One region of the Psychrosphaera sp. HA2-10 genome, then DNA from elsewhere that is predicted to be linked to it. Evidence: predicted binding sites of a transcription regulator. Region 1 holds the regulator's gene; each other region holds the start of a gene.

Region 1 (10,276 bases):
TGAAGGGCAAGGTCTAACTGCCGATCTTAAAGCTCAAACAGTGAAACTTAAACATCACGTAAGAACAATTTTAAAAGGGACGAAAAATGACTAAATTCATCAAGATGACGCTTGTTATGCTTGCGTTTGTTGGCGTTAACGCTTTTGCTAACGACGATCTGATTATTGATTCTAAAAACCAAGATCTTGATTACAAAAATAACACTATGTATTTCAGCGGTAACGTAAAAATACAACAAGGGACGCTCACGATCACTGCTGATGAATTATATGTAATTACAAAAGACGGCGTAGGCGAAAAACTAATAGCAAAAGGCAAACCTGCTCGCTTTTTGCAAAATGATCCTAATAACGAAGCATTAGAGGCCACAGCATTAGAAGTCGTTTATATGATTAATGAGCGTATTTTAGAATTGAATGGCCAAGCTAAATATAAGCAAGGTAGCTCGATTGTTGAAAGTGGTAATATCGTATTTGATTTAAATGCACAAAGAGTCAAAGCTGATGGCGACAAGTCCACAGGTGGTCGTGTAACTACTACGATAAAAACGAAAAAAACACAGCCAAATAATTAAGTAGAGAAATTAAATATGACCAAGTTGGTGGCAAAGCACTTAGCCAAATCCTATAAAAGTCGTCAAGTTGTTAAAGATGTGAGCTTGTCGGTAGAAGCTGGTCAAGTAGTTGGCTTGTTAGGACCAAATGGCGCCGGTAAAACAACAACTTTTTACATGATTGTTGGTTTAGTGCCTAACGATAAAGGCTTAATTCAGCTTGATGATATCGATTTGAGTCACGAACCGATGCATGTAAGAGCTCGCAAAGGCATTGGTTATTTACCACAAGAATCGTCTATCTTTAAAAAGCTGACAGTTTCACAAAACATAATGTCGGTACTAGAGATGCGAAAAGATATCGATGCAAACCAACAAGCTGATTTGCTTGATGACTTAATTGCTGAATTCCATATTGATCATATTCGCGATAGTCTTGGCATGGCATTGTCTGGTGGTGAGCGACGCCGCGTAGAAATTGCAAGGGCATTGGCTGCCGATCCAAAAATTATTCTATTAGATGAGCCTTTTGCGGGTGTTGATCCTATATCTGTCATAGATATAAAGAAAATAATTCAACAATTAACAGCAAAGGGAATTGGTGTACTTATTACCGATCATAATGTCCGTGAAACACTTGATGTCTGCGAAAAAGCCTATATCGTTAGTCATGGAGAGCTTATTGCTGAGGGAACTCCGGCTCAAGTGCTAGAAAGTGACATAGTTAAGAAAGTTTATCTTGGTGACCAGTTCAAACTTTGATATTTTGGTAGCACGAATAAGTTTATTTTAGTCAGTACTTTACTGGGATCAAATGAGACCAACATTACAACTTAAAATGGGTCAGCAGTTAACAATGACCCCGCAATTACAGCAGGCTATTCGTCTGTTGCAGTTGTCGTCATTAGAATTGCAACAAGAGATCCAAGAAGCCTTGGATAGTAATCCTTTGTTGGAAGCTGATGAAGAGCATGGCTCAGTTGAACAAATCGATTTACCACAGGACAACCATGATCGTCATGAAAATGAAGCCTCTGTTTCATCTAACGACGACGATATCGAGTGGACGCGAGAAGAACGCGATACAAACGAAAATATACAAGATCAGACCATAAGTGATGACTTGCCCACAGATTCCAGTTGGGATGACTACATGAGCGCAGCTCCTGCAAGCTCAGGCCCTGCTTACGACGGTGAAGACACCGTTTATCAAGGTGAAACAACTGTTGATATTCAAGACCATCTAAAATGGCAATTAAATCTATCCCCTTTTTCCGAACATGACTTAGCTATTGCAACAGCCATTATTGATGCTATTGATGACAAAGGCTTTTTGACGGTATCTGTTGAGGATATCGTTGAGTCTGTAGACATAGAAGATGTTGAGATAGAGGAAGTTGAAGCGGTTTTAAAACGCATCCAACACTTTGATCCCATTGGTGTTGCAACGCGAGGGTTACAAGAGTGCTTGTTGGTTCAGTTAAAGCAATATAGTCCTGACACACCTTGGCGTGAAGAGGCTATTGAACTTATTGCTGAAAATATCGACCTCTTAGCGAACCGTGATTATCGCACTATAATTCGCAAAACAAGATTAAAAGAATCAGAATTAAAAGAAGCACTAGACTTGATTCAACAACTGAATCCAAATCCCGCAAGCCTAGTTATAAAAGACGAAATTGACTATGTAATTCCAGATGTTACCGTCGTAAAGAAAAAAGGTCGTTGGTTAGTAGAGCTAAATCCTAATTCTATGCCTAAAATTAAAGTGAACGAACAATATGCTTCACTGTCTAAAACTTCAACCAATAGCTCTGATGCGCAATTTGTTCGTTCACACTTACAAGAAGCAAAATGGTTTATTAAAAGTTTAGAAAGCAGAAACGACACTTTATTGAAGGTATCTAATTGTATCGTGCAACAACAACAAGCATTTTTTGAATACGGACCAGAGGCGATGAAACCAATGGTTCTAAATGATGTAGCAGAAATGGTCGATATGCATGAGTCCACGATATCGCGTGTGACAACACAAAAGTTCATGCACACTCCCAGAGGAATCTTTGAGTTAAAGTATTTCTTTTCTAGCCACGTTAGCACCGAAAATGGTGGTGAATGTTCATCCACTGCAATACGGGCTTTAATAAGAAAGTTAGTTGCTGCAGAAAACCAAGCAAAACCGTTAAGTGACAGTAAGATTGCTGATATTCTGGCCGAACAGGGCATCCAAGTAGCCAGAAGAACTATCGCAAAATACCGGGAATCGTTAAACATTCCCCCTTCAAACCAGAGAAAACGATTGGTTTAACAATCCATTTTATCAATTCAGAAGGAAGTGCATATGCAAATTAATTTAACTTGTCGTCATGTCGATGCAACAGAGTCTTTAAAAGAGTATGTTGATACGAAATTTGCAAAGTTAGAACGTCATTTTGACCATATTAATAACGTCCACGTGATTTTAGACGTTGAGAAACTCAACCAAAAAGCAGAAGCAACCATGCACGTAAATGGTGGTGAACTATTTGCGGCATCCGAGCATACTGATATGTATGCTGCAATTGATTCCTTAATTGATAAACTTGACCGTCAAGTAATTAAACATAAAGAAAAGTTAACTAGACATTAACTCTTTTTATTAATTTTAAAGCGCCATGGACGGTGCTTTTAACCAATCTTTTGAGATTTAAATCAAAAGAGTAAAGCAGTAAAAGATAACCATGAATGTAAAGCTACTCCTGCGACCTGAGTGCACAAAAGTGCTGACAGATTGCCAAAGCAAGAAAAAGATCCTCGAACACATCGCAGAGATCGCGAGTACAAAATTACCAGATCTCACTTGCACAGATATACTCTCGAGTTTGATGAATCGAGAAAAGTTGGGAAGCACAGGAATAGGAAATGGCGTTGCTATTCCTCATGGAAAAATAAAACCAAATGAAAGCCCAGTGGCGGTATTAATTGTTATCCACCCTGGCATTGATTACGATGCAATAGACAATAGACCAGTTGACGTATTTTTTGCGTTACTCGTTCCCGAAGATCAGTGTGATGTGCATTTAAATACGTTAGCATCAATCGCAGAGATTTTTGATAATAAAGAAATGCTTCGTAAAATAAGAAGCGCCGAAACTGATAATGATCTTTACCAAATAATTGAAGCTGCTTAATCATGCATATATTTATCGTTAGTGGCCGTTCAGGCTCAGGGAAGACTGTCGTATTAAGAGTACTAGAGGATCTAGGCTACTATTGCGTAGATAATTTACCGGTTAATCTATTACCTGCATTATCACACTCCTTATCTAAAAATTATCCTCAAGTTGCCGTCAGTATTGACGTTAGAAACTTACCCAGCTCTGAACAAGAGTTAATGGATAATTTAGATTTCTTACCTAAAGGCGTAAAGACGACCGTTCTATATATAGATGCTAAAGATGACGTATTAATTCGTCGCTATAGTGAAACAAGACGCCTACACCCTTTAACCAAAGGTGATGCGTCATTACCTGATGCAATCGCACAGGAGAGTAAGCTTTTAGATGGGTTATCGTCTAGAGCAGATTTATATATTGATACCTCGGATTTAAATGTTCATCAACTAACCGAGATGGTGAGAGAAAAGATATTAGGGAAGTCTGATAAAGAACTTATTATTACGTTCGAGTCCTTCGGTTTTAAATATGGTGTACCAAATGATATCGATTTTGTATTTGACGCTCGATTTCTACCAAACCCTCATTGGGAACCAGAGCTTAGAGCATTAACCGGTTTAGACTTACCTGTGAAAGATTTTTTCTCTAGTCAACCACTTGTGAATAAATTCATATTTCAAATCAATAACTTTATGTCCACCTGGCTACCTCACTTAGAGCGTAATAATCGTAGTTATTTAACGATCGCAATAGGCTGCACCGGAGGAAAGCATAGGTCTGTATATATTGCTGAAACGCTAGCTGAGCAATTCCGTTCTCGTGGAAAAAATGTAAAAACTCGCCATCGAGAGATGAGCCGTTATTTAGAGCAACTGTAAGGTCACAACCCCAGTGTTATCACGAACAATTACAATCCAGAATAAGCTTGGGTTACATGCAAGGGCTGCGACGAAATTGGCGCAACTCGCCTTACAATTTGATGCAAAAGTTCAAATACAACAAGGTGATAAAACCGCCAGTGCGGATAGCGTCATGGGCTTACTAATGCTTGCAAGTAATCAAGGTAAAGAGATACACGTTACCGCAACTGGGAGCGATGAAAAGCAAGCTCTCGAAGCTATTTGTGAACTTATTTCTAATCGTTTTGATGAATCTGAATAACTAATTATCTCGCTACAAAAACAACCAGTTACTATCATAAAACGCTAATCTAAGTTAGACTTGTGCACAAGGTAAACAACAGAAACCTACGCTCAAGAAATGCCAGAACTACTAGAACAAGAATATACAATTCCTATTAATGAACTTAATACTGCCATCAGTGACGGTATGTTTGTTCGTGTGCGGAATATGCTTGATTCTATGGCCGCAAATGACATTGCACTGTTGTTACATTCTTCTCCTCCAAAAAGTCGTGCCGTTATTTGGCAACTCATTGACAGTAGTATTCAAGGCGACGTTTTAGAAGAGCTTTCCGATGAAGTTCGTAATCCAATATTACGAGCAATGGAACCGGAAAGAGTTGCTGAGGCTGCTACTAATCTTGACGACGATGACTTTTCAGAAGTACTAAGAAGTATGCCCGATGCTGTTTATCGTCGAGTGCTGAAGAGCATGGATAAACAAGATCAAGCGCGCGCAGAGAGAGTGATGTCATATGAAGAAGACTCTGCAGCGGCACTAATGAATACCGATACAGTAACGGTTCGTCCCGATGTGACCGTTGACGTAATATTGCGATATTTGCGATTAAAAGAGTCTTTACCTGAAAATACCGATTACCTTTATGTAGTCGATAAGCAAGATCATTTTATTGGTGAAGTATCTTTGTCGGCACTTGTTACCTCTAATCCTAGTAAACTGATATCAGAAGTAATGGAAACCGACTTCGAAGTGATTCCTGCATCTATGCACGAGTCCGAAGTGGCAACCTTATTCGAACGTTATGATTGGATGACGGCCCCCGTAATTGACGAGCATGGTTTGTTGTTGGGCCGAATTACTATTGATGATGTTGTAGATATTATTCGTGAAGACGCTGAGCACTCCATGTTAAGCATGGCGGGTCTTGACGATGAAGCCGACACTTTTGCTCCAGTATTAGACAGTACCCGAAAGCGTTCATTGTGGCTTGGCGTAAACCTATTCACAGCATTACTCGCCGCTTTTGTATCAAGCTTATTTGAAACAACACTTGATGAATTGGCGTTTTTAGCAGTATTAAACACCATAGTCCCCAGTATGGGCGGTGTAGCGGGTAGCCAAACCCTAACCTTGGTTATTCGTGGTATGGCGGTAGGTCACGTTACAGATTCAAACTCTAGATGGTTGCTCGGTAAAGAGCTTGCTATCGGTTTCCTAAATGGTCTTATTTGGGCTGTATTGATTGCAGGTGTTGTTGCCATATGGAAGCAGGACTTAATGCTTGGTGGCGTACTCGCATTTGCTATGCTCATGAACCTAGTTGCAGCTGGCTTATCTGGCGTATTAATTCCACTTGCATTAAAACGCATGAACATAGACCCAGCTTTAGCAGGTAGTGTTATACTTACCACAGTGACCGACATAGTCGGCATATTTGCATTCTTAGGCACGGCGACTTGGTTGTTATTGTAACCTCGTTTAATTAGTAATTAGTCGCGATGCCTTCTCAGTAAAATTGGAAAAATTAAATGATTGAAGTTGGAAAAACCAACACCTTCCCTATCTCAAAAATCGTCGACTTTGGTGTTTTTGTGGATGCTGGAAATGGCGACGAGCTACTAATACCCCGTAAGCACGCTCCTAAAGACGCAAATGAAGGCGATGAAGTAACAGTTTTTGTTTATCTTGACTCGGAAGATAGACCTATCGCCACGACACAAAAGCCTAAAGTTGAAGTAGGCCAATTTGCTTATTTAAAAGTAACTGATGTAACCCGCGTTGGGGCATTTGTTGATTGGGGATTAGATAAAGAACTACTCGTTCCTTATGGTGAACAGCACAGGCCGATGGAAGTGGGTGAACGTTATTTAGTCTATGTATATTTAGATGACTTAGATCAGCGCCCTACTGCCTCATCAAAAATTGATAAATTTGTAAAAGACGAAAACGAAGGTACGTTTAAACCTGAACAGCAAGTCGACTTAATTATCGCCAATAGCACAGATTTAGGCTACAAAGCTATTATCAACCATAGTCATTGGGGTTTGTTATTTAAACAAGATGTTTTTCAACGACTTAGTTTTGGTCAAACTAAAAAAGGATTTGTAAAACAAATTCGCCCAGATGGTCGTATCAACTTAAGCCTACAAGGTGGACAAGTTACTCGAGATAAATACTCAAAGATCATCATGGAGTTTTTGAAAAAAGAAGGCGGTTTCGCGGCCGTTCACGACAAATCTAAGCCTGAAGTTATCTCCAAGTTATTTGGTATGAGTAAAGCGGCCTTTAAAAAGGCAATTGGCGGTCTCTACAAGTCTGGCGATATAGTTATTGAAAAAACTGGTATTCGTTTAGTAGAAAAAGAGTCTGGTGAATAGCAAAACTAATCGAACTTAATAAAAAAAAGGAAGCCTAGGCTTCCTTTTTTATTCGCTATATTACTGCGTTAGTTAATGTATAAATAACAGTCAATTTAGCTTAGCTCTCTCAAAACTATTAGCCTAAAAAACCGTATTTAGTTACCCGCAATTTTCATGTTCTCAATTAATACTGAACCAGTTTGAACAGCACCACGACGCTCAACGTCGCCGCCTATAGCAACAATTTGTTTAAACATAGTTGCTAAATTGCCGGCAATTGTCACTTCGGATACTGGATACTGAATTTCACCGTTCTCAACCCAAAAACCCGCTGCGCCACGACTGTAATCGCCGGTAACTGTATTAACACCCTGACCCATAAGCTCAGTCACTAATAAACCTTTATCCATTTTTTTGAGCATTGATGCTAAATCTGGATCGGTTTGACTGATAAACCAATTGTGGATACCACCAGCATGACCTGTCGTTTGCATCCCCATCTTCCGAGCAGAGTATCCAGTTAACAGATAAGTAGTAAGTACACCAGCCTCAATGATATTTCTATCCTTTGTTGCTACCCCTTCTGAATCGAATGGACTGCTTGCCAGGCCTCTAAGCACATGAGGCCGCTCTTCAATGGTTAAAAAGTCAGGCAAGATTTTTGTATCTATGCTGTCCATTAAAAACGATGAATTCCGATACAAGCTACCACCACTAATTGCAGAGACTAAGTGGCCAAATAGTGTAGACGCAACTTCAGCATGAAATAATACTGGTACTTGGCAAGTATCTAGCTTTCTGGCATTAAGCCTTTCAATTGCAGCTTTTGCAGCTTTGTTGCCAACAACTGAAGCCGCATCCATTTCTTCAAATACACGATCAACTGTGTAGGCATAATCACGCTGCATTTCATCGCCAGACTCAGCAATTACAGAGCAACTTAAACTATGGCGACTGCTTGGGTAACCTTCAATAAAACCATGCGAATTACCATAAACTTTAAAACCTTGGTATGACGATAATGACGCCCCGTCTGAATTTGTGATTCTAGGATCCGTCTCAAAAGCTGTTTTTTCAGCTTCTAAACAAAAAGTTATGGCTTCTTCTGGTGAAATTTCATAAGGATGACATAGGTCTAAATCTGGGATGTCAGTCGCCATTAATTCAGACTCAACAAGCCCTGAATATGGATCTTCGTTGGTATATTTAGCAATATCAATAGCCGCTTTAACCGTTCTTTCTAATGCTTCGTGACTTAAATCGGCGGTTGAGGCTGATCCTTTATGTTGACCAACATAAACGGTAATGCCTAATGCGCCCTCTTGGTTAAACTCAATATTTTCTAATTCTTGGCAACGGCTAGAAACCGAAATACCCTTCGATTTACTGATCACAGCTTCTGTTGAAGTTGCACCATGTTGCTTGCTCAAGTCTATCAAATCGGCAATTGCAGTTTTCACTTCACTGATTTGTTGAAAAATGTCGCTATTATTCGTCATAAAGGCTCAAAAATACTGGTTAAATTTGTCACTTGAGCATACCATAAATCTATATATTCGTTTATCAAATTCTAATGATCCTATTGTTATGACAAAACCATACTATTTAATGCCTGATGATGAAAATTACATCAGTAAATCAGAAATAAAACAAGAAGCAAAAGACTTACGCATTTTCGCTGAAAAGCTCGTTAAGTTATCGAAGTCTCAGCGTCAAAAGCTAACCGCAAGCGACGAATTACTTGATGCATTTAAGCTTGCCGATAAAATTTCTACCAAACCGGATGCTTTACGCAGACATATGCAATTTATGGCAAAGTTGCTTAGAGACGAAGCTCTTGATACTTTAAAGCTTGAGTATCAGAAGCTTACTACTCCTGGACAAGCAAATGATGCTCAAATGCAAAAGATCGAACGTCTAAGAGAAGCCCTAATTAACAAAGGTGACGACGCCATTAATGATCTTTTAGAGCAGGCTCCAACGTTAGAACGTCAAAGAGTTAGACAGTTGACACGTCAGGCTAAAAAAGAAGTAGAAAAAGAAAAACCAGGAAAAAATTATAAAGAGTTATTTCAGTATATAAAAGACGGACTTAGCAGTTAGGAGCTTTGCAGTGAACTACTTAAATCAACAAGGATCATTCTTTAAAAAGGTTTGGTTTTCTATCGCATTATTGGCAACACTTTTTTTAAGTGGCTGTAACGGTCACAAAGAAGAGGTTGTAAGTGAACAGACGGTAACTGGAACTGAAGCGACGTTGAGCATTGCGGTAAGAGATGCACTGAACAACGAAACCAATAGTTTTACTACCGGAAATATCGCCTCCATTGTTGTATCGTTAAATGATTTAAGTGGCGCGGCAATTAGTGGTCAACAAATTAGTTTCTCTACTAGTTCTGGTAATTTATCGTCAAACTCTAGGCTAACTTCAACAGACGGTACAACCACTGTTTCGTTAAATACTTCTGACCTAACTTCTGGTGTTGTGGTGGTAACAGCAAGTACGGTCGTAAACGATGAAACTTTAACTATCGATACAGCATTTGAAGTGCTTTCCGCTACAACGGGAAATGTTCAGTCGCCATCACTTTCTGTTACCCTAAAACGCAATGGTGAATCAGTAAATCGCTTTAAAGTTAATGAAGCTGCCCAACTAGGTGTAATTCTTACCGATGAAAACGGCGCTCCAATTGCAGATACTATTGTTAGTTTTACGGCTGAGCTAGGTTCATTAAATGCTAATACAGCATTAACAACAGCAAGTGGCCTAGCCGAAGTAGAATTAACTGGAACTGAAAGTGATTTAGGTGCTGCACTTGCAACAATCTCAGCAACAATCAACGATATTACGTATGCAGATACAATAGCTTACGAAATAGTCTCTGCCGACGCATTAGAAGAATCTAGCACCGTTTTCTTTGGCTCATTTGACGATGCAGGCAACTTTGTAGAAGGTGAAATTAAATCATCGCTATCCGATGCTAACGGCGTTACCAGTATAAGTGCTGGCGGCACCTTGGGCTTATCAGTATCTTTGGTCGATGAAAACTTTAATCCAATCACA
Region 2 (10,276 bases), 400 kb from region 1:
GACAATATTATTGTTGTGGCAACTAAGACAAAATTACAAGCACTACAAGGTCGTCCACTCATTGCTGATACCGGTGATGTTGAGTTGGATAAAATGTTATCGGGGCCAATTGCAGTTGTAACTGGCTACCATGATCAAGTTATTTACCCAGTCGGCTACGAGGAGTTATAGATGGTTGATTTAGAAGCATTGAGTGATAAGGCTCAAGAATATTTTGATGGTTATGTAGCAGAAGGTACTGATGATCAATTGTTTGCAAGTGGTTATTTAAGAGGGCATGTTGATTTAGTTATTGGCACCGCTATTGTTAAACAAGAAACGCTAACTCTAGACTCATTGGTTGATGATGTAGAGAAAAGTGTAAACAAAGCAATTAAGAACGGTGAGTTAGAGCAAAATGATGTTGTGACGGTTAATGACATGTTAAACCGTTTGATTAAATATTTAGCCGGATAAGGTTAGATATAGGCATGCTTGGGTCACTGCAGTATGCCAACTAGGGCTACTCTAAAGCGACAAGTGAATAGCAAAAAAGGGCGATAAGCCCTTTTTTAATGTCTCACATATAATCAGCACTAGCTTATATGGTAATTAGTAGCTACTGAGTTAACCAATGAGGTCTAATTTCCAGGTACTTTTATCAACAAACTCTTCGCTCACAAATTTCATAAAGTCAGCATGTGGAAGAGGGCGACTGAAGAAGTAGCCTTGGATATATTGACAGCCGTAGCTATCAATAATTCGTAATTGCTCCAATGTTTCGACGCCTTCAGCAACTACATTTAACTGCATTGTTTCAGCAAGCAGCATAATCGCTTTTACAATAGCGGCATCATTTTCATTGGTATCAATATCAATAATAAAGGAACGATCGATTTTGAGTGTATCAATTGGGAATTTCTTCAAATAACTTAGCGATGAATAACCTGTTCCAAAATCATCAACGGCGATTCGAATGCCCATGTCTTTAAACATCTGTAAACGACCTATGTTGTCTTCTACATCGGACATGACGGCGCTTTCAGTTAACTCCAACTCAAGTAAGTGTTTTGGTAACTCACTTAATTCTAAAGCGTTTTTCACGTTATCAACTAAGTTGGTTTGTTTAAACTGAATACTAGATACATTGACCGACACGCGAATATCATGTCCTGCGTCACGCCATTCTTTTGCTTGCATACACGCTTGCTGAAGGATCCAGTCTCCTAGTTCAACAATTATTCCAGACTCTTCGGCAATAGGAATAAAGTCAGCGGGTGATACAAAGCCTAACTCAGGGTGAATCCAACGAAGTAGCGCCTCGGCCTTGGTGATTTGGTTGGTCTTTAAATCTACTTGTGGCTGATAGTAAAGCTCAAACTCTTGGTTTTTTAGTGCTGAACGTAGGTACTCTTCAAGTTGCAGTCGCTCCATTGCTCTATCATTGAGAGAGTTAGAATAGTATTTGAAGGTTCTGCGTCCGTCTTCTTTGGCTTGGTACATTGCGACGTCAGCATGCTTCATCAGTTCTTGAACCGTGCTTCCATTTTCCGGGTACATGGCAATACCAATACTAGGCGTCACTGAAACCTCGTAGCCATCTACCGTAATTGGTTTAGAAATACTTTCAATAATGCGTTGAGTAACATTGGTTGTTTCTTCTGGGCTGTCTAAATGACTCAGGAAGACGGTAAATTCATCACCGCCCAATCGAGCTATTTCATTTTTAAATGACTTTACATCGTAGTTTCGGCCGACAAAGTCACTGTTCCTAACGCTTTGGCGTAACCGTTCAGCAACTTGCATTAATACTTTGTCACCAAAATTGTGACCTAAAGTATCGTTTATTCGTTTAAATCGGTCTAAGTCGATAAACATTACGCCAGCATTATAATTGCCGCGCTTAGCTAAAGATAAAAAGCGTTCCATACTCTCATAGAAACTTTGACGATTAGGCAGTCCAGTCAAGCTGTCAAAATAAGCGAGTTTATGCAGTTTTTTCTCATTAGCGATTTGTTGTTGGATTTTAATCTGCTGCTGTCTAACAAGTATTAAAAATAAAATACTGGCGGCAATGAAATAGAATAAATAAGCGTACCATGTGCGCCATAAAGGAGGCATAACTCGAATTGGAATAGCGAGTTCGTCACTCCAAACCCCACCGTTGTTACTACCCTTTACTTTAAGCGTATAAAAACCATCTGGCAGCGATGAAAATGATACGTGGTTGCTGGTCCCAAGGTCGGACCAAATTTCGCTTAAGCCTTCCATTTTGTATTTATAACGGTTTAGCTCTGGCTTTGTGTAGTCTAATGCTGCAAATTCAAAATCGATTACAGTTTCATCGTAATCTAAAACTAAAGTACCATTCTTATTAAAGAGTTGGTGTATTGGGGTTTCATTATTTGATTGGCTAAATTTAGTAAGCCTAATAGGGGGCTTGTACGTGTTTAACGAAACTTCACTTGGTATAAAGGTGTTAAAGCCATTTGGTCCGCCAAAAAACATGCGGCCTGATTTTGATTTAAAAAATGAGCCACTGTGGAAGTCATTGCCTTGTAAACCATGACTGGTGTTGAAATTGACCGAAAAGAGGTTAACCGGATTTAAACGACTGAGCCCTTTAGAATGGCTAATCCAAATTAAACCGTTTTCGTCTTCTAGCACACCATAGGTGAAGCTGCTGGCTAAACCTTGGTCTGTGCCAATATGCAAAAAGTCGACAATACCTTGCTCAAGTTTTGCCTTGTCCAGTCTCGCTACACCCGCATCTTTAGTCGCCATCCATAGGTAGTCTTTAGTATCTAACAAGCCTAGAATCGAATTGGATTTTATTGTATTTGGATTGTTTTTATCAATTTTGAAGACTTCAACTTCACCAGTCGCCAAGTTTATTTTGTTTAGTCCGTCACCGAGCGTACCAGCCCAGATATTTCCTTTTTCATCTTGTGTTACGTCTATAATATAATTCGAAGACAGGCCGTCGGAAGCAGTAACTTTAGAAAGGTTCATTTCAGAATCGAAAATATTCAGGCCCCCACCATAAGTAGATACCACAGTCGATCTTTCTTTGGTTTCTATTATTTTGGATATTGCATTTGAGGATAGTGCGTTTTCAGTATTAGAACTATTTTCAATGTTGTATTGAGCTAATTGCCCGTTCTCTAAATTTTTGACATAAACACCAGCGTCCATTGTGCCAATCCACAACCGGTTGGAAGATGAAACATTTAAACTTGGCACAGCAATCGGCTGTTTTGGTCCTAGTTCATCAGAAAGCGAAAAATGAGTGAGCGAATTAGATACTTTTTCATATTTACTTATTCCCCCCTCCAAACTACCAATATAAAAAGTATTATCGTCCGTTTCTGCAAACGATAAAATGTCATCACTTTCCATTAAAGGTGATGTGGCACTACTGATATGTTGGAAAGGTCTGCTAGACGCGTTCCAGTAGTTAACTCCTTTAATAGAACCTAACCAAATTACTCCCCCATCATCTTCAAATATTGAGCTAATCTGATTGCTTAATAAGCTTGTATTTCGATTGTTTTCTGCAATATATCGTGTGAAACTTTGAGACTGAGAATTAAACTTGCAAAGGCCATTTTGCGTAGCAAACCACGACGAACCGTTAGAGTCTTCCATGACATCATTTACCATATTGTCACAAAAAGAGTATGGGTTAGATTTATCTGGCTGGAAATGTCTCGTTTCTCTTGTATTTAAATTAACTAAAAGAACGCCGTGGTATTCTGTGCCAGCCCAAAGGTGATCGTCTTGTGTTACATGAAGTGTTCTTATGTCGTTTATTTGTGATTTAGAGCTAGACTCTATTGTTAACTGCTGGAACTTTAAATCGGAAAAGTTTTTGACGTTTATTCCCTCATCATAGGTTGCGACGTACATTGTTCCATGAGCATCGAAGGTTAAATCACTAATACGGTTAGATGATAGATTCGACTTTTCGTCAGAAGTATACTTCGTGAATGAATTTGAGCTCGGATTAAACTGAACTAAACCTGACTTTGACGTGCCAAACCAAATTGTTTTATCTGGACCCTCGGCGATTGTTACAAACTCTAATCCTTTAATGTAATTGTAGTCTTTATGCTCCTCGAAGCTTAAAAACGTATTTTTTTCAGGTAAAAATAAACTCAAGCCTCCATCACGTCCAATCCATAGTCTTTCCTCTGAATCTCTAAATATAGTTCTGATGAGGTTACTATTGAGCTTTAGTTTTTCGCCAATTTTAAATTTAAAGTGTTGAGCGACTCTACCATCATATTTGATTAAACCGTCATTTGTACCAATCCAAATAAAGCCAAGTTTATCTTGAGCAATGTCATTGACTGTATTATTCGATAGAAGGTTATTGGAATCTAGAGATGAGAATATAATTGTGGATTGGAGAAACGTTTTTGGCTCGCTTTGGTTGATACTCGAAATATTCTTCTCTGATGCTTGAGAAGCGAAGTTTGTTAATACTGAGACTAATGCAATAGAAAATGTACAGATAGTTCTAAAAAACTTTGGAAAACTCATAACGACCAAAAAAAAGTGAGAAGTTGTTAGTTTATATCATGTAAAAACTAATATGTCACATGACAAAAAAAGGCCCCTCAATTCATGAGGAGCCTTTTATTTTTATTCTTGATTTACCCAATTCGTAGTCACTTTCTTATGAGGTAAGTCTTTACTAGAGCCACCCGGAGGCCAAATAATAGCATTTGTTTTTAAATCTTTACTAGACCCACCCGGAGGCCAAATAATAGCATTTGTCTTCAAGTCTTTACTAGACCCTCCTGGAGGCCAAATAATAGCATTTGTCTTCAAATCTTTGCTAGACCCACCTGGAGGCCAAATAATAGCATTTGTCTTTAAATCTTTGCTAGACCCACCTGGAGGCCAAATAATAGCACTCGTTTTTAAATCTTTGCTAGACCCACCTGGAGGCCAAATAATAGCATTTGATGTAGATTCCTTTTTCTTCGGGTGTGGCAAGTCTTTACTTGATCCTCCTGGAGGCCAAATAATCGCTTGAGTTGTTAGTGCATCTTCAGCAGTACCATCCCATTCGAATCCATCGTTTTCTAAAACATAGTATTCTTCAGTTTCAGGGTTCCAGCGTGCTGGACCAGAGTAAAACTCTTCTGCTTGAAGCGATTTCTTGATGTCCATACCCGTATTAGCACAGCCAGAAGCTTGGCTCATTACTGCCTCATAGGCATCAACCATACCTGCGCCTTGACGGAAAATACTAAAACCTAAATCGCCTTCTTTTGTTTGTGCCATACGAGCGGTGTCAATTAAACGACACTTAACATCATCAGGTGAAAGGTTTGGTTGGTCTTGCAACATAAGCGCAACAATACCAGAAGTCACTGCCGTCGCTTGAGACGTGCCAGATAATAGGAAGTAACCATTGTTGTCGTCGTAAACGCTATAGTTTTTGAATAACGATGATTTTTCAGACATTAAGCCTTGTAGGTGCGCGCCAGGAGCAACTAGTTCAGGCTTGATAAAGCCAGCGTGAGTAGGACCTGAGCTTGAGAAGCTAGCAACAAAATCATCTTCAAAATTAAAAGGCGTGTAATTATCAGAAGTTGCACCGACAGTAATTAAATATGGGTTGTTACCCGGAACACCAACTGTCATGCCGTTAGGGCCTGTGTTGCCAGCAGAAGTAATAACTGTAATACCGGCATCCCATGCAGCCATTAAAGCAACGTTAATAGGATCGTAGAAATACAAGGATTGAACTTCAGAACCAAAAGATAAGTTTAAAACTTTAATATTTAGGCGATCTTTATTTTCGATAACATAAATAATGGCAGATAAAATATCTGAATATGTAGAGTCACCGTTTTTATCAAATGCTTTGATAGAAATAAGGTCAACATCTGGAGCGATACCGTTGAAAGAGTTAGTAGGTTGACCATCTTCAGTGTAAGTTACTTCGCTATTTGCGATAAGGCTTGTTACGTGAGTACCGTGACCAAACTTGTCTTTTTTACCACCAACCAGTGATAAACGGTGGATTTCACGTTTTTCGCCAAATGAATTGTATTCAAGTTGTTCAAAATTAGCTAAGCCAGAGTCTATTACAGCAACACCGACGCCGCGACCAGTAATACCCATTTCGTGTAGCTCATTTGCACGTACTTGAGTCGGGAAGTAGGTATCACGCTGTTCATTGCGAGTAATATTTTGCTTAACCGAGTCTAGTTCAACAACAGAGCCATCAGATAAGTTTAAAGCGATGTAATAATCTGAGTCTGAAACACTTGATAGAGAATCAAACTTCATGGCCAGTTTTACTTTACTACCACTTTGAACAGAAACTAAATTATCGAAATAGTGAGTGTAAGAATTGCCGTCTACATTTTTAACTAGCTTTTCACCGTTAACTTTTAAGTTTTTTAACGCACCGTTTGCGGCAGGCCAGTTAATAGTGATGCTTTCTAGTTCTGCATCTTCACTAGTTTTATTTTTTGCTGTCCAAACCACTTTACTCTGTTTTGCTTTAAAACGAAGAGGCTTTTTGTTATGCCATTCTTCCGATTTACCATCAAGCTTTACTTTAGCGTCTGAGAAAAGACGAATTAGTGGATTGTTCTTTTTAATTGCTGAAACTTGATCGTCTGTCAGCATGGCAGAAATTGCCGGTATTACGGCAAAGTCATGTACAACTTCACCACCAATTTCATTTACTAATGAAATCATTGAACCTTTGCTAGCACCCTGCAAAATATATGCTTGGTGTGATTGGTAGCTTTTCATTCCAGTCAGAGTTAATACGACTGCAACAAGACCTACAACAGCAAACGACAAAGTCCATTTTTTATTGCTCAATCTTGGTAAAAACATAATGCTTAAAACCTTTTATTATTATTATGAAACAAATAAAAAGCAGTTTTTGTGCCAAAGTTTGCCTGTTTAAATAAAAATATTATTTTTGGTGGGGAGCGCTGGAAGCTCACGTTTTCAGGAGTCTCCAGCTATTTATGATGGGAAAAAAGAACCGAGTTTATAATGACTTATTTTTGACAAGGCGAACAAAGAGGAAAAATATTGCCGTCAAAACGTAAATGCTAAAGGTGATCACCATCCATTGCGGCATCGATAACGACAAAAACACCCAGTCGATATCACCGCAGGTGCCTCGTGGTTCAAATACGTTTGGAAACCATTGGTGTAACTGAAGCCAACTTGGGAAATTTGGATATATGTCACAGGTCATAAGCAACATAAAGTTGTCTGGATTTTGCATTCGAACGTGTTCAATCGCTAGCTTTAGGCCCCACACAGATGCAACAATCCATGCTAAAAAACTCACCGCACGCAATAGTATTACATCAGGGCGAATTAACGCAGGAATAGCCGCAATTAATACACCTAATACCGCGACGCGTTGATAAACACACATAATACATGGTTCTAAGCCCATGCCGTATTGGAAATATAAAGCGGTTAACTCTAATACGAGAGCACTAAGCGCCAATATAAACCAAGGCCAGCGCGAAGCTGGCCAAGTGGAAAGGTTATTTACTACCGACATTATTAGTGTCCAGCAGAACTCGGCTCACCAAGGCCCACATGATGTTCAATCCAGTGGTTTTGGTACAGCCATTCGGTTGCTTCATATAAGCCGTAATAGGTAGCCAATATACCAACTACCGACAGTACAATTGTATAAGGTATTGCCATGAATACCATGCGACCGTAAGACAATCTAATTAATGGCGCTAATGCAGATGTTAGTAGGAACAAGAATGCGGCTTGACCATTTGGTGTCGCAACAGAAGGTAAGTTTGTACCTGTATTAATTGCCACGGCTAGCATGTCAAACTCATCACGAGTAATGATGCCTTTTTTAAGCGCCGCAGCTACTTCATTAATATAAACAGTACCAACAAACACGTTATCACTGACCATAGATAATAAGCCGTTGGCTATGAAAAACATGACTAATTTAGTTTTGCCCTCAAAGGTGAGTACCCATGAGATTACTGGAGCAAACAAGCCTTGGTCGATAATTACCGCGACAACGGCAAAAAACACACACAGTAACGAGGTAAATGGCAATGCTTCTTCGAACGCTTTACCAATTTGATGTTCGTCTGTGATACCAGCTGCTGATGTTGCTAAAATGATAATTGTTAAACCTATTAAACCAACTTCAGCTAAGTGAAGGGCTAATCCAACAATAAGCCAGATCGCGATCACAACTTGTGCCGCAAGCTTAACTTTGTCACGTTTTGTCATTTTTGCGTCACTGTCAGCGTCGTAATCCATAAGAATTAAGCGAACAGGTTCTGGTAGTTTCGCACCGTAGCCAAAGATCTTGAACTTTTCGACTAAATAGGTAGTTAACAAGCCTGCAATAAGAGTAGGAATAGTAATTGGCGCCATTCTTAGTGCAAACTCTACAAATTGCCATCCAGCGCGTTCAGCAATTACTAAGTTTTGTGGTTCACCAACCATGGTACAAACGCCACCTAAAGCTGTACCAACACCAGCGTGCATCATGATGTTTCGCATGAAAGCTCGAAACTCTTCTAAATCAGAACGCTTTAAGTTGTCTAAATGGTCGTCCGAAGTATGGTCGTGTTCAATATGATTAAACTGTTTTCCCGATGCGACCTTGTGGTAAATCATGTAGAAGCCAGTAACAACGGTAATGATTACGGCTACAACGGTAAGTGCGTCTAGAAAAGCCGATAAAAAAGCGGCTGCAAAGGTGAAAGATAAGGAGAGGGCGATTTTAGATTTAACTCTAAGTAACATCTTTGTGAAAGAATACATCAGTAAGTCTTTCATAAAGTATATGCCGGCAACCATGAAGATAAGAAGCAATAGTACGCTTATGTTCGCCGATATCTCCTGCTGAACATGACCCGGACTGGTCATTCCGATGGCAACAGCCTCTATAACTAGTAGTCCACCAGGTTGAAGTGGGTAGCACTTTAAAGCCATAGCCAATGTAAAGATAAACTCTATAACTAGCGCCCAGCCAGCTACGTAAGGGTCTATCATGAATATAATAGGGTTGATTATCAAACAAGCAATAATTGCTAGCTTGTACCATTCAGGAGAGTTTCCTAAAAAGTTTTGATAAAAAGCACTCAGAGAACTTTGCTGCATACTTTCCTAGCCTTCCTTCTGATTATTAAGGTTTTTCACTTTTAGTATCATAGCAATGTACTAAAAATAAAATTGAATTGATAACTAATTTAGTGCTTTTTAACGGTTTTTGTTAGTTTTGAACACTAAAAATTGATTTGTTGTGCAATTTAAAGCATCTGGTACAATCAGTTTTTTACTAAAACCAGATACGAATATTTACATGAAAATAATAAAAGCGCAGAGCCCAGCGGGATTTGCCGAAGAATATATTGTAGACTCTATTTGGAATGATCGCTTCCCTCCAGGTTCAATTTTACCCGCGGAACGCGAGCTTTCTGAGCTTATTGGCGTTACTCGCACAACTCTTCGAGAAGTTCTTCAGCGATTAGCTCGTGATGGATGGCTTACGATACAGCACGGTAAACCGACTCGGGTAAATAACTATTGGGACACCTGTGGCGTTAACATTTTATCCACCCTTGCAAAATTGGATATCGACGGTGCAGTGGACTTAATTGATCAGCTACTATCAGCACGTACAAATTTAAGCGCAATTTACATTCGTGGTGCGATTAAAAATAACCCACAGAGAGTCATTGAATTAGCACAAGAAGCATTAGCTGTGTCTGACGACCCTCAACAGTTTGCTGACTTTGACTATCGACTAAACCATGAATTAGCGCATGCTTCAGGCAACGCAATTTATGTATTAGTACTGAATGGCTTTAAAGGCTTTTGGGAAAAGATTGCAGGTCATTACTTCTCAAATGATGAAGCTCGACAGTTAGCAAGAGACTATTACGCGGATTTAGAAAAATTTGCGAGTGCTGAAAAGCACGACGAATCAATTTACATGATACGAAAGTACGGTATTGATTCGGGAAAAATATGGACTCAAATGCGCGATGCGTTCCCAACCGATTTAATTGAATAAATCAAATATAATATAATGGCCTTGCAAACGCAGGGCTTTTTTTTGCTTTGTTAAAACCTAACGTATAAACAGTTAGTTATTACTATTTATCCTCAAAACACAGCGATTGTTGCATAAAAATAATCCGTCACTTAAACTCAAGTAATGCCTCAGTTAGAACTATTTCAAATTCCCAGCCCATGTATTGGACTCTGTCAAAACGGACCCAATGGTTATTGTTATGGTTGTTTTAGA
Region 3 (10,276 bases), 1.2 Mb from region 1:
ATACGATAACCGTTGGTGTCTTTTTAATAGAATGTTTCAGAGCTATGCCACTAGGGTCTGACTTTGCGGTATCTAGGCCATAAAACCAAACGTTTATGTTGTTATTGTTGAGTTGCTCAAATAACGAAATTAAACGGGGTACTTCTCTTACACTGTCGTGACACCACTCGCCAAAAAACACTTTTACTTCTATTGGTTCTGCAATAGCCCTAAGAGAGGCTAGATCAGCTTTACTGTAAGTCACATCATTTTTATGCGAAGCGAAAGACTTAAACTCTTTTAATATACTTGGCCCGGAAATTTCGCCAACAAAAAAGTCCTTTGCCAAGCTTGGTGCGGAGGCAAGCGTTAGAGATAGCAAAATAGCGGTAAGTGTTTTATTCTTCATGGTATTACCCTGGAATGTTTAAAAGTGCGTTGCTTCATTAGAACATAAGGCGCTCAAATATTGGAATTTTTGTAATGAAAAAAAGAGTAACGTTATGGATGACGGTTGTATTTCTTGGCTTGTTTGTCGCACCTAGTTGGGCGGCAAAAACCTATTTAACAACGGCAAAAGTCGACGTTTATGATGAGCCCAATGGCGAGGTGATTCAGTCTTGGCCAAGTCACACCTTATTTACATCAAACATGGAAGACACGCTTTGGGTTCGAGTCTCTGGACACTTTCCGGAAGGCGAGTGGCAGTCCATTTTTCCAATGTGGTATATAAAAGTATCAAGTAATATTGAAGAGCAGCACCCACAAACGACCTCCGCGCCTGCGACGATATTTCATGTTCCTGAAGAGACTTTATTAAATGCTAAAAGGCAAAAAGCTAAAGCTTATCGATTGCTCGAAGATGCAACGGTTTTTGATCGTCAAGGTAAAGCTATTGGTCAATGGTACAAGGGAAAAACATTCACCAGCGCTTTCGAAAATGAAGACTCTTTGAAAGTAACCGGACATTTTCCTGAAGACAAATGGCAGCCATTACCAGAGCCTGTTTGGTTAATAAAGCCAGTGCGTTTGCAAGACAGAACGCAGCCCAAGCAAATTAAACGTTCTGCTGATACCCAACGTTTAGTTATTATCGATAAGTCTTCTTTTAACGTGACGGTTTATGAGCAAACTATGCAAGACATTAAACCAATCATGACTTCTCCCGTTGCACTCGGTTATGACAGGTGCCTACCAAAGAGCCAAGGCGGTAAATGTTACTATACGCCAGAGGGTGAGTTTAATGTTGAGTTTAAGTTGTTTGATAGCGATGGAATTAAATGGTGTATACCTAAAAAAATGGAAGTGGAATTTGCCGATAAAATAGCGAGAGGGGAGCGGTGCTGGCGAGGAATCATGGGCAATCATGCCTTACATTTTGGGAACTCGCTGTTTTTACATGGAACCTCTAACCCTGACTCAATTGGCAGTCGCACTACTCATGGTTGTGTGCGTCTGAGAAACCGTGACATTGAACTGGTTTATAGTTTATTAGAGAACGGAGACAAAGTTATTATTACAAGTGACGTTAATGAAAAGTTGGCAGAACTAAAGCAGCGTAATAAAGACTTGTTAAATGAAAGTTTGTTAGCAAAAGAGACTGAGAAAGAGGGCTTACTTGAAGCCACGCTTTCCGAGCAATAAAATCAATTAAGGTTTTACCAAAGGCAGTTGTTTTGCTTGCCAACCAAGCATATCTCCGTCTAAGTGAATGAAGTCGGTAAGGCCATTTTTTCGCATCATAGATTCAGCTTTTTCAGCCCTGCGACCACTTCGGCAATGAACAACAATGGTTTTTTCAATCCCTTTTAGTTTCGCTATTTCATCAATAATGGCGTGATGTGGAATATTAATCGCGCCTTCAATATGGCCTTCGGCAAATTCGCTAGGCGAACGGACATCCAAAATTTGGTAGTTATCCTTGTTTTTTAAATACTCTTCAGCGGATATTTTAGCAGTATCTGCTGCCGTACTCGTATAACTAATAACCCCTAACAACACACTGACGAGCAGGGTAAATAGATTTTTTAACATAAAAACTCCTTATAAATAGATAACTAAATAGTATTAGCGATTAACCAAAATAATAATATAAGCACTAATACAAAAATAATGAATCGGGTATTCCAACTTTGAAGTTCAGCAATGGTAGTTTGAGACGGTTTCTGACCCTCATTAATTCGTAGTCGTTTTACCTTTACGCCATTAAACATAGCGGGACCTGCCATTTCAATTCTGCAACCTGCTGCAACTATGCACGACCAAACTAGTTCAACTAAGCTTTGTTGCTTTGGCCAGTCAGGCTGATATTTACGAAACATTCGCCACCACCCAGGACTCGACTTAAACACAGAGTAAATTGGCGCAACAATTACCGCAATAAGCCAATCTAGTGTCGAACGGATTGCTAGGCTAGGCAACCCAAAGCTATCAAATTTAGGGTCGAAAGCACACCAACGCTGAACGGCAATATCCAATACTCGATACGCAATCGCAGCAACTCCGCCAAAAGTAAGAAATAGTATTATGGGCGTTAACCACGCGGTTGCCCACGTACGTATTTCCACCTCTAAAGCGCCTTTGACAATTCCAAGGGTCGATAGTGGTTTAGTATCAAATTCAGCATGCTCGGCCAGGTAGTCCTTTGCTAAGGTGTTCTGCTTATTGTGCAGGGCATCTTTTATTGATTTATTAACTTTTGCGACGGAGTGATAACTAAGGCTAATGTATAGAAGAATCGCCTCTGTCCATACATCATAGGGCATGATAAACAACAATGCCCAAATAATGACAGTGACAAATACAAAATAGGTAAGTAACGACATGAAACCCGAGATTTGGCGCTGTCGATCGCTGCCGGGTTTATTTACCTTTTTAGCGATAGCATCGGCGAGAAGAGCACATAATTTTAAAGTCGAATATCGAAACGGGATAGGTAATATCCATTCAATAACAATGACAATGGCTGCAGCCAATAAGTGTGGAAGTTCAGCCATTGTTTCAATCATAATATTGAATGTTACTTAGATAATTTATTTAAAAGCTTCATCACTAACTCAGATGAGTTTTTAGACGCGATTTCTAGATAGGCATCGAAGCTCATTGGAGATTCCTCTCCTGCAATATCCGAAAGTGAACGAATCACTAAAAACGGCGTATCCATTTGATAACAAGTTTGTGCGATTGCGGCACCTTCCATTTCTACTGCAAGCATATCTGGAAACTGCTGTCGAGTTGCCTCGATACGAACCGGGTCACACATAAAGCTGTCGCCTGTAGCAACTAAACCCACTTTACAAGTGATCTCATCCATTTCTGCGATTGACTCTTTTGCCAATGCCACCAACTTTTCATCGGCACTAAAACGCGCAGGCATGTTTGGCACTTGACCAAACTCATAATTAAACGCAGTAACATCGACATCATGATGAACAAGCTGATTACCAACCGCAATGTCACCTACTTTTAGTTCTTTGTCAAAACCACCCGCTGAGCCGGTATTAATAACATATTCAGGATTAAAGTTATTAATTAACAATGCAGTTGCAATAGCCGATGCAACCTTGCCAATGCCTGACTGAACTAATACCACATCCTGACCATTTAGCTGACCCGAAAAGTATTCATAGTTAGCTATTTTTGTGGTGTTCAGGTTTTCCATGTTGTTCTTTAAAATGGCAACTTCTGGTTCCATTGCGCCAATAATCGCAATTGTCATATCAAACTCTCTTGTAAATTTGGATAGTAATCTATCAATCTGAAATTATGAGAAATTATAATAGAGCTATAGCTCCTTGGCTATGCAAAAGCACTAAAAACAGAAATAGAAGTAGGTGTCAAAAATAAAACGTTTAAATGGCACAGTATCTGCTTATATCGATAGAGAATTATCTATCGTTTAGTGGAGAGTTATATGGAATGGGTTTTAGTTTTATTAGTAGGGTTGATTTTGACCATCGCATTAGTGGCCAGTCACTTTATTGACACCAGCAATCCTTATCCTTTTAAAAAGAAGTCACAGCTATTTACTAACGTTGAACGAGGCTTTTTGGCTTTGTTAGATAAAGCTGTAGGGAATGACTACCGAATAGTTAATCGTGTACGTCTGCAAGATATTATTGAGACCAAAGATAGCGTTAAAGGTCGAGCCAAGCGTTCGGCTATGATTAAAGCGTCAAGTAAAGTTATTGATTACGTTCTTTGTGACCCTCAAACATATCGCATCATTGCTGCGGTCGATTTAGTGAATCAAGCAAGTGGCGGCCATAAATCAAAGCAAGACTGGTTCGTAACAGGCGCACTAGAAGCGGCGGGTATTCCTCATATTCGTATAAAAGTGAAAACAGGTTACAAAGTCGACGAAATTAGAAATGGCATTTTATACAAAATTGGCAAAAAAGAGCGTGCCTATCCGCCAGAACCTATTTTCAAAGGTAACATTCCTCGCCGACCTGTAGGTGCTTTATCTGCTGGGCAAGTAAAGGCACAGCTAGGTGGTCTTGGCATTGCTAAGGCATCTTAGAAGTCTTGCCATCATCATGGATGATTTCAGTAAAATAGGCTAATCATTGAGTTTGTGGAGTGAGTTAGGTAACCTGACCACTCCAATAGCAAACAGAACCTTAATTAATGGAAATAGAGTTAAAGTTTCTTATCCAACCTGACTTAGTGGCAAAGTTTATTTCTGCACTAAGTTCTTCACATTTTAATATCACTACAACTCACCAAAAGCAGCTACGTAATGGTTATTTTGATACAGATGATCAAACGTTACGAAGTTTTGACATGGGTCTTCGAATCCGCTCGAGTAAGTTCTCAGACGGTCATATTGAAGCTGAGCAAACCGTTAAGTTAGCGGGTCAAGACATTGGTGGTCTTCATCGCCGTCCAGAATTTAATGTTGAGTTACCAACGCCATTGAGTTTAGTTGCCGACTTAAGTTTATTTGATAACAACATATGGCCAACAGGATTTGTTGTAAACAACATCCAGCCTAATTTGAAATTGTTATTTGAGACTGATTTTGAAAGAACGACTTGGCTCGTTGAAATGCCTTCAGGCACCGTTATTGAATGTGTATTAGATCAAGGTGTTATTCGCTCGGGTTCGCAAGAGTCTATTATCAGTGAAATTGAGCTTGAGTTTGTGTCTGGCCAAGAACAGGATCTGTTTAATCTAGCTCACTACATCAATTCACAAGTGGATGTGCGTCTTGGTTTCCTTAGCAAAGCCGCCCGAGGTTATCAGCTATTGACGGGCAAAATGCTGAAATGCACCGATCTTAATCGAATAGAACTTCCTGAAAATGTAGAATTTGAAACCGCTCTAATTAAGGCAGCATCCGAGGCTTTAAAATTTGTTCAGCACAATGAACAAGTTTTTTGTTCGTCAATGTCACCTAAAGCACTTCGAAAAGTCATTGATGGCTGGTCATTGATTATTCATATACTTCAGCTTTTTTCGTCTGCATTACCACAAACACAAATAGAATACTTTATTGAAGCCTTTAAAGGTATCCGTCATCAGCACAAATGGGTCGATAGCTTTTATCAACTCAACCAATTGGTTAGTCGCAAGAGTCCGTATCGAAAAGAAATAGAAAACAGCGAGCATTTGTCAGAAATAATGGCACAGCAGCAATTACCAGAATCAAAGTTAATGAAAGCAGTAGGCTTTTTTAGTACCACTGAATACAACCAATTAGTGGTAAATTTTGTAGAGTGGTTGAGCCAAAAACAATGGCGACAATCTATGCCACTTGAAAACTTGGCTTTGTTGAAAGAGCCTCTTGTTGAGTTATCGAATTTGTGGCTAGAAAAAGCCTGGCAAAACGTGCAGGTGGCACTAGCGAATTATACAAATAACAGCGACAAAGCTAACTTAGTTGCCCTTTATTGGCCTCTTGTAGAATCTTTATTGACTGGGATTACATTAGGTAGTTTATATGCAGAGCAGGGCGAATCAATGCACAATAGCCAACATGATTTGCTGGTGGGTTGTGAAGAGTTTTTACTATTGACGCGACTTGAAAAATTACTATCCGTCGATATTCAAGACGGTGAAAATAATGAGACATCGTTAAATGCTGTGGTGAGTTCTGAATATCTAGCTTGGGTTAAGGGGAAGCAAGATAGCTTAAACAAGGCGTTAGCAGCCTCAATTGGCAGCATCAGTCAAATTAAACCGTATTGGTAGATTATAATTGTGAATGACGAAGCTGAGCTTGAACAAGCCACTAATAAGCAAAATGGCAATAGTGCAATAATAAGTCTAGAGCATTTAGACGAGTCGTTACGCCAATTGGGTGAACATCGTTTAGACGAGATTCGCGCCTTAAATATCTGCCGAGTCGACGAGGATAACGCGTCGACATTGATTTATTTATTGGCTATTAGCGACTTCATTTACCGCAATTGCACCCGTTATCCGGAAATTCTAAAAGATTTGGCAAATAATCATTTAAACTTGCAAACCCCAACCTGGTCCATGACCGAAAAAGAATGGCAAGCAAAAAATGAGCAAGAAGCGTTAAAAGCCCTACGTATTCACCGACAGCACATAATGACAAGCATTGCTGCTCAGCATTTTCTTGGTCAAATTGATATTAAAAACAGCATGCGTCAACTTTCTTATGCGGCAGACTTATTTTACGGACTGGCGCGTCAATGGGCCGAAGCTGATTTAGCACCTCGTTGGGGTTTACCAATATTAAACAATGGCAACCGTGTCACATTAATTGCGATGGGAATGGGTAAGCTAGGAGGATATGAACTCAACTTTTCTTCCGATATAGACTTAATTTTCTGTTACAGAGAAAAAGGAGAGACTTCCGGGGGGCGAAAACAAGAAGATTTCCAAGCTTACTTTACTAAATTAGCACAAAAAATTATTCATTTACTCGATACGTTAACACCTGATGGTCAAGTTTTTAGAGTGGATATGCGCTTGAGGCCGTTTGGTGACAGTGGCCCACTAGTGAGTAGCTTTGCTGCACTTGAAGATTATTACCAAGAGCAAGGCCGGGAGTGGGAGCGATACGCGCTTTTAAAGGCCAGGCCGTTAGCTCATGATGACTTTACTTCTGATGAAGAAGCGTCGGCTCAAAGCCAACTGATTAATTTGCTAAAACCTTTTGTGTATCGCCGTTATATTGACTTTAGTGTCATCGAGTCGTTGCGTACGATGAAACGACAGATTGAAACGGAAGTGGTAAGACGAAATTTAGTAAACAATATAAAACTAGGCAAAGGTGGAATTCGAGAAGCTGAATTTATCGTACAAGCCCTGCAAATGTTGCGAGGAGGAAAAGAGCCTCAACTGCAGCTACCTAGTTTTTTATCGGTATTACCTGAACTTGCTAGATTAAAAATATTTACCGAAAATGAAGCAAATGCAATTCAGGCAAGTTATCTTTGGTTGCGAGATTGCGAACAATATTTACAAGCATTTGATGATAAACAGACTCAGACGCTTCCCAAGGATAAGATAAATCAATATCGATTACTTGCCACGTTAGGGCTAAGTGACTGGACGCACTTACTAACAAAGGTTGATAATGTTACCCAAGTTATTCATCACATTTTTGCTGAGTTAATTGGCGAAGCGCCCAATGAACAAAATTCAAAGAATGATCCTAGGCTTGAATATTGGCAATCAGCTTGGTCTTCAGACCCACAAGAAGTTGAACTACAAACTACAGAGTCTGAAAGTGCAGTAAGCACTGACTTAGATAGTCGCAAGTCGTTGGAGCTGTGTTTAAATGAACTCAAACCGGATTTAATTAAAGCAGTACTGAGCTCTAAAGGTAGAGATCGTTTGGATTTATTAGTTCCGCATTTAATGTCTGAATGCGAACACCAACAAATATCTACTCAGCAATGTCGTGATATCCTTCAAATTATAAAAAGAATAGCGGCTCGAACAACTTATTTGGCGTTATTAGTAGAACATCCTGGCGCGTTGACTCAGTTAGTAAGCCTAGTTTCAGCGAGTCATTTCATCGGCCAAGAATTAAAAAACTTCCCTTTACTTTTAGATCAGTTAATTGACCCGAAATTATTGTATACCGTTCCAAAACTTAGTGACTACGAAGCGGACTTAAGACGTAGTTTATTGAGAGTTGATGACGACGACTTAGAGTTGCAAATGGAAATATTGCGTCAGTTTAAATTGTCTTCACAATTAATTATTGCGGCTTGTGATATCTCCCAGATAATAGACCTTCCTAGCGTTAGTAATCATTTGACAGCTTTATCAGAAGCCATATTAAATCAGGTGGTGAATCTTTCATGGCGTCAAATGGTTAAAAAATATGGTTATCCAGACGGCGCGACTGACGTGGATAAAAACTTTGCCGTAGTTGGTTATGGTAAGTTAGGTGGTCATGAGTTGGGGTACGGTTCAGATTTAGACGTAGTTTTCATCCATGGTTGCGAAAGTAGCAAGGCGACAAACGGGAATAAGCCAATCGACTCAAGGCAATTTTATTTAAAGTTGGCTCAAAGGATCCTTCACTTTTTTACCACAAGAACACCGAGTGGCATTTTATATGAGCTTGATACTAGACTAAGGCCGTCTGGCGCTAGTGGCTTGTTGGCAATAAACATTAATACCTTTGCCGACTATCAACATAAAGAAGCCTGGACATGGGAGCATCAAGCCCTGGTTCGAGCAAGAGCCGTCTTCGGTTGTGAGCATCTAGTCATTCAATTCGAGAACGTTCGTAAAAATATTCTAAAGGCATCGCGCAATAAAGAAGAATTAATCAAAGACATAAGTTTAATGCGCCAGCGTATGTTTGATAACCTTAGTAAAGAAAGCGACACCTTGTTCGATTTAAAACAGTCTCGCGGTGGGATTGCGGATATTGAGTTCATTACCCAATATTTGGTCCTACAGTTTAGCCAGCAATTTGAAGAGCTGGCGGACTATTGTGATAATAAACGTCTTCTAGAGCTGGCCGCTCAGCTCAATTTAATCTCTAATAATGATAGTCAAAAGTTGTGGTTAGCTTACGAGGACTATCGCATTTTGTTCCATCAACAATCGTTAAACTTAGAGGAAAAGCGCGTTCCTCATACGCTAGTTGAAGAGCATGCGTGTGATGTGAGGGCTATTTGGCAAAGCCTTGGTATGAGTTAACTTCTTGTTAGGGCTATTTTTTTAAATGTAATTTTTAGCTCTTTTGCAGTTACCAAAAAAAAGTTCAAAAAATTGTAAAAAAATTTAACTTTTTTAGTTGAAAACCTATTTAGTACCCCCACTAATAGTGCAAGAATTAATTTATCCTTTTAATAGTTGTTTTCGGAGTAAATCTCATGGGTAGAATCATCGGTATCGATTTAGGTACAACAAACTCTTGTGTCGCTGTTTTAGACGGTGACAAGCCTCGTGTAATTGAAAACGCGGAAGGCGATCGCACAACTCCTTCTATCATTGCTTACACTGATGAAGGTGAGATTTTAGTAGGTCAGCCTGCTAAGCGCCAAGCGGTTACAAACCCAAAAAATACATTATTCGCAATTAAGCGTTTAATCGGTCGTCGTTTTGAAGACAAAGAAGTTCAACGCGATATCGACATCATGCCATTTAGCATTGTTAAAGCTGACAACGGTGATGCATGGGTTGAAGTTAAGGGCGAAAAAATGGCTGCACCACAGGTGTCTGCTGAAGTTCTTAAGAAAATGAAAAAGACAGCGGAAGACTTCCTTGGCGAAAAAGTAACGGGTGCTGTTATCACTGTTCCTGCTTACTTTAATGACTCACAACGTCAAGCAACTAAAGACGCTGGTCGTATTGCTGGTCTAGACGTAAAACGTATTATCAACGAACCTACTGCAGCTGCATTAGCATACGGTGTTGGTAAAAAAGGCAGCGACAATGTTGTTGCTGTTTACGACTTAGGTGGTGGTACATTCGATATCTCAATCATCGAAATTGATGAAGTAGATGGCGAGCAAACGTTTGAAGTATTAGCGACAAACGGTGACACGCACTTAGGTGGTGAAGACTTTGATAACCGTGTAATCAACTACTTAGTAGAAGAGTTCAACAAAGATCAAGGCGTGAACCTTAAAAACGACCCGCTAGCAATGCAGCGTGTTAAAGAAGCCGCTGAAAAAGCAAAAATTGAATTATCTTCAGCACAACAAACTGAAGTTAACTTACCATATGTGACAGCGGACGCTTCAGGTCCTAAGCACATGAACATCAAGATTACTCGTGCGAAGCTAGAGTCTCTTGTTGAAGATATGATCCAAGCAACGTTAGAGCCGTTAAAAATGGCTCTTAAAGATGC

The links. Region 1 encodes sigma-54, which starts transcription at its own class of promoters, with help from an activator protein. Its sites were predicted from a motif close to GTTGGCACGNNNNTNGNNT; they were not measured.
Region 2: a site for sigma-54 is predicted at 6,890-6,908, ahead of ACZ1GV_RS09075 (S8 family peptidase). Genes of this name have one in related genera too.
Region 3: a site for sigma-54 is predicted at 3,834-3,852, ahead of ACZ1GV_RS02565 (DUF2726 domain-containing protein). Genes of this name have one in related genera too.

Annotation. Positions count from the first base shown of each region.
Region 1 covers NZ_CM146341.1:2,370,406-2,380,681, forward strand. Annotated here, with positions in the region: gene lptC (LPS export ABC transporter periplasmic protein LptC) at 1-94, shown strand, start outside; gene lptA (lipopolysaccharide transport periplasmic protein LptA) at 87-575, shown strand; gene lptB (LPS export ABC transporter ATP-binding protein) at 591-1,316, shown strand; gene ACZ1GV_RS10850 (RNA polymerase factor sigma-54) at 1,369-2,862, shown strand; gene hpf (ribosome hibernation promoting factor) at 2,896-3,183, shown strand; gene ptsN (PTS IIA-like nitrogen regulatory protein PtsN) at 3,275-3,724, shown strand; gene rapZ (RNase adapter RapZ) at 3,727-4,587, shown strand; gene ACZ1GV_RS10870 (HPr family phosphocarrier protein) at 4,601-4,870, shown strand; gene mgtE (magnesium transporter) at 4,970-6,325, shown strand; gene ACZ1GV_RS10880 (CvfB family protein) at 6,382-7,230, shown strand; gene pmbA (metalloprotease PmbA) at 7,368-8,711, opposite strand; gene yjgA (ribosome biogenesis factor YjgA) at 8,800-9,315, shown strand; gene ACZ1GV_RS10895 (Ig-like protein, group 1) at 9,326-10,276, shown strand, end outside.
Region 2 covers NZ_CM146341.1:1,968,138-1,978,413, reverse strand. Annotated here, with positions in the region: gene ACZ1GV_RS09090 (ATP-NAD kinase family protein) at 1-171, shown strand, start outside; gene ACZ1GV_RS09085 (YfcL family protein) at 172-456, shown strand; gene ACZ1GV_RS09080 (EAL domain-containing protein) at 607-4,524, opposite strand; gene ACZ1GV_RS09075 (S8 family peptidase) at 4,627-6,849, opposite strand; gene dsbB (disulfide bond formation protein DsbB) at 7,010-7,540, opposite strand; gene nhaB (sodium/proton antiporter NhaB) at 7,543-9,126, opposite strand; gene fadR (fatty acid metabolism transcriptional regulator FadR) at 9,329-10,042, shown strand; gene ACZ1GV_RS09055 (DUF1289 domain-containing protein) at 10,187-10,276, shown strand, end outside.
Region 3 covers NZ_CM146341.1:537,467-547,742, forward strand. Annotated here, with positions in the region: gene ACZ1GV_RS02540 (thioredoxin family protein) at 1-388, opposite strand, end outside; gene ACZ1GV_RS02545 (L,D-transpeptidase) at 463-1,623, shown strand; gene ACZ1GV_RS02550 (rhodanese-like domain-containing protein) at 1,630-2,013, opposite strand; gene ACZ1GV_RS02555 (cobalamin biosynthesis protein) at 2,037-2,975, opposite strand; gene mtnN (5'-methylthioadenosine/S-adenosylhomocysteine nucleosidase) at 2,999-3,697, opposite strand; gene ACZ1GV_RS02565 (DUF2726 domain-containing protein) at 3,893-4,501, shown strand; gene ACZ1GV_RS02570 (CYTH domain-containing protein) at 4,609-6,174, shown strand; gene glnE (bifunctional [glutamate--ammonia ligase]-adenylyl-L-tyrosine phosphorylase/[glutamate--ammonia-ligase] adenylyltransferase) at 6,184-9,120, shown strand; gene dnaK (molecular chaperone DnaK) at 9,297-10,276, shown strand, end outside.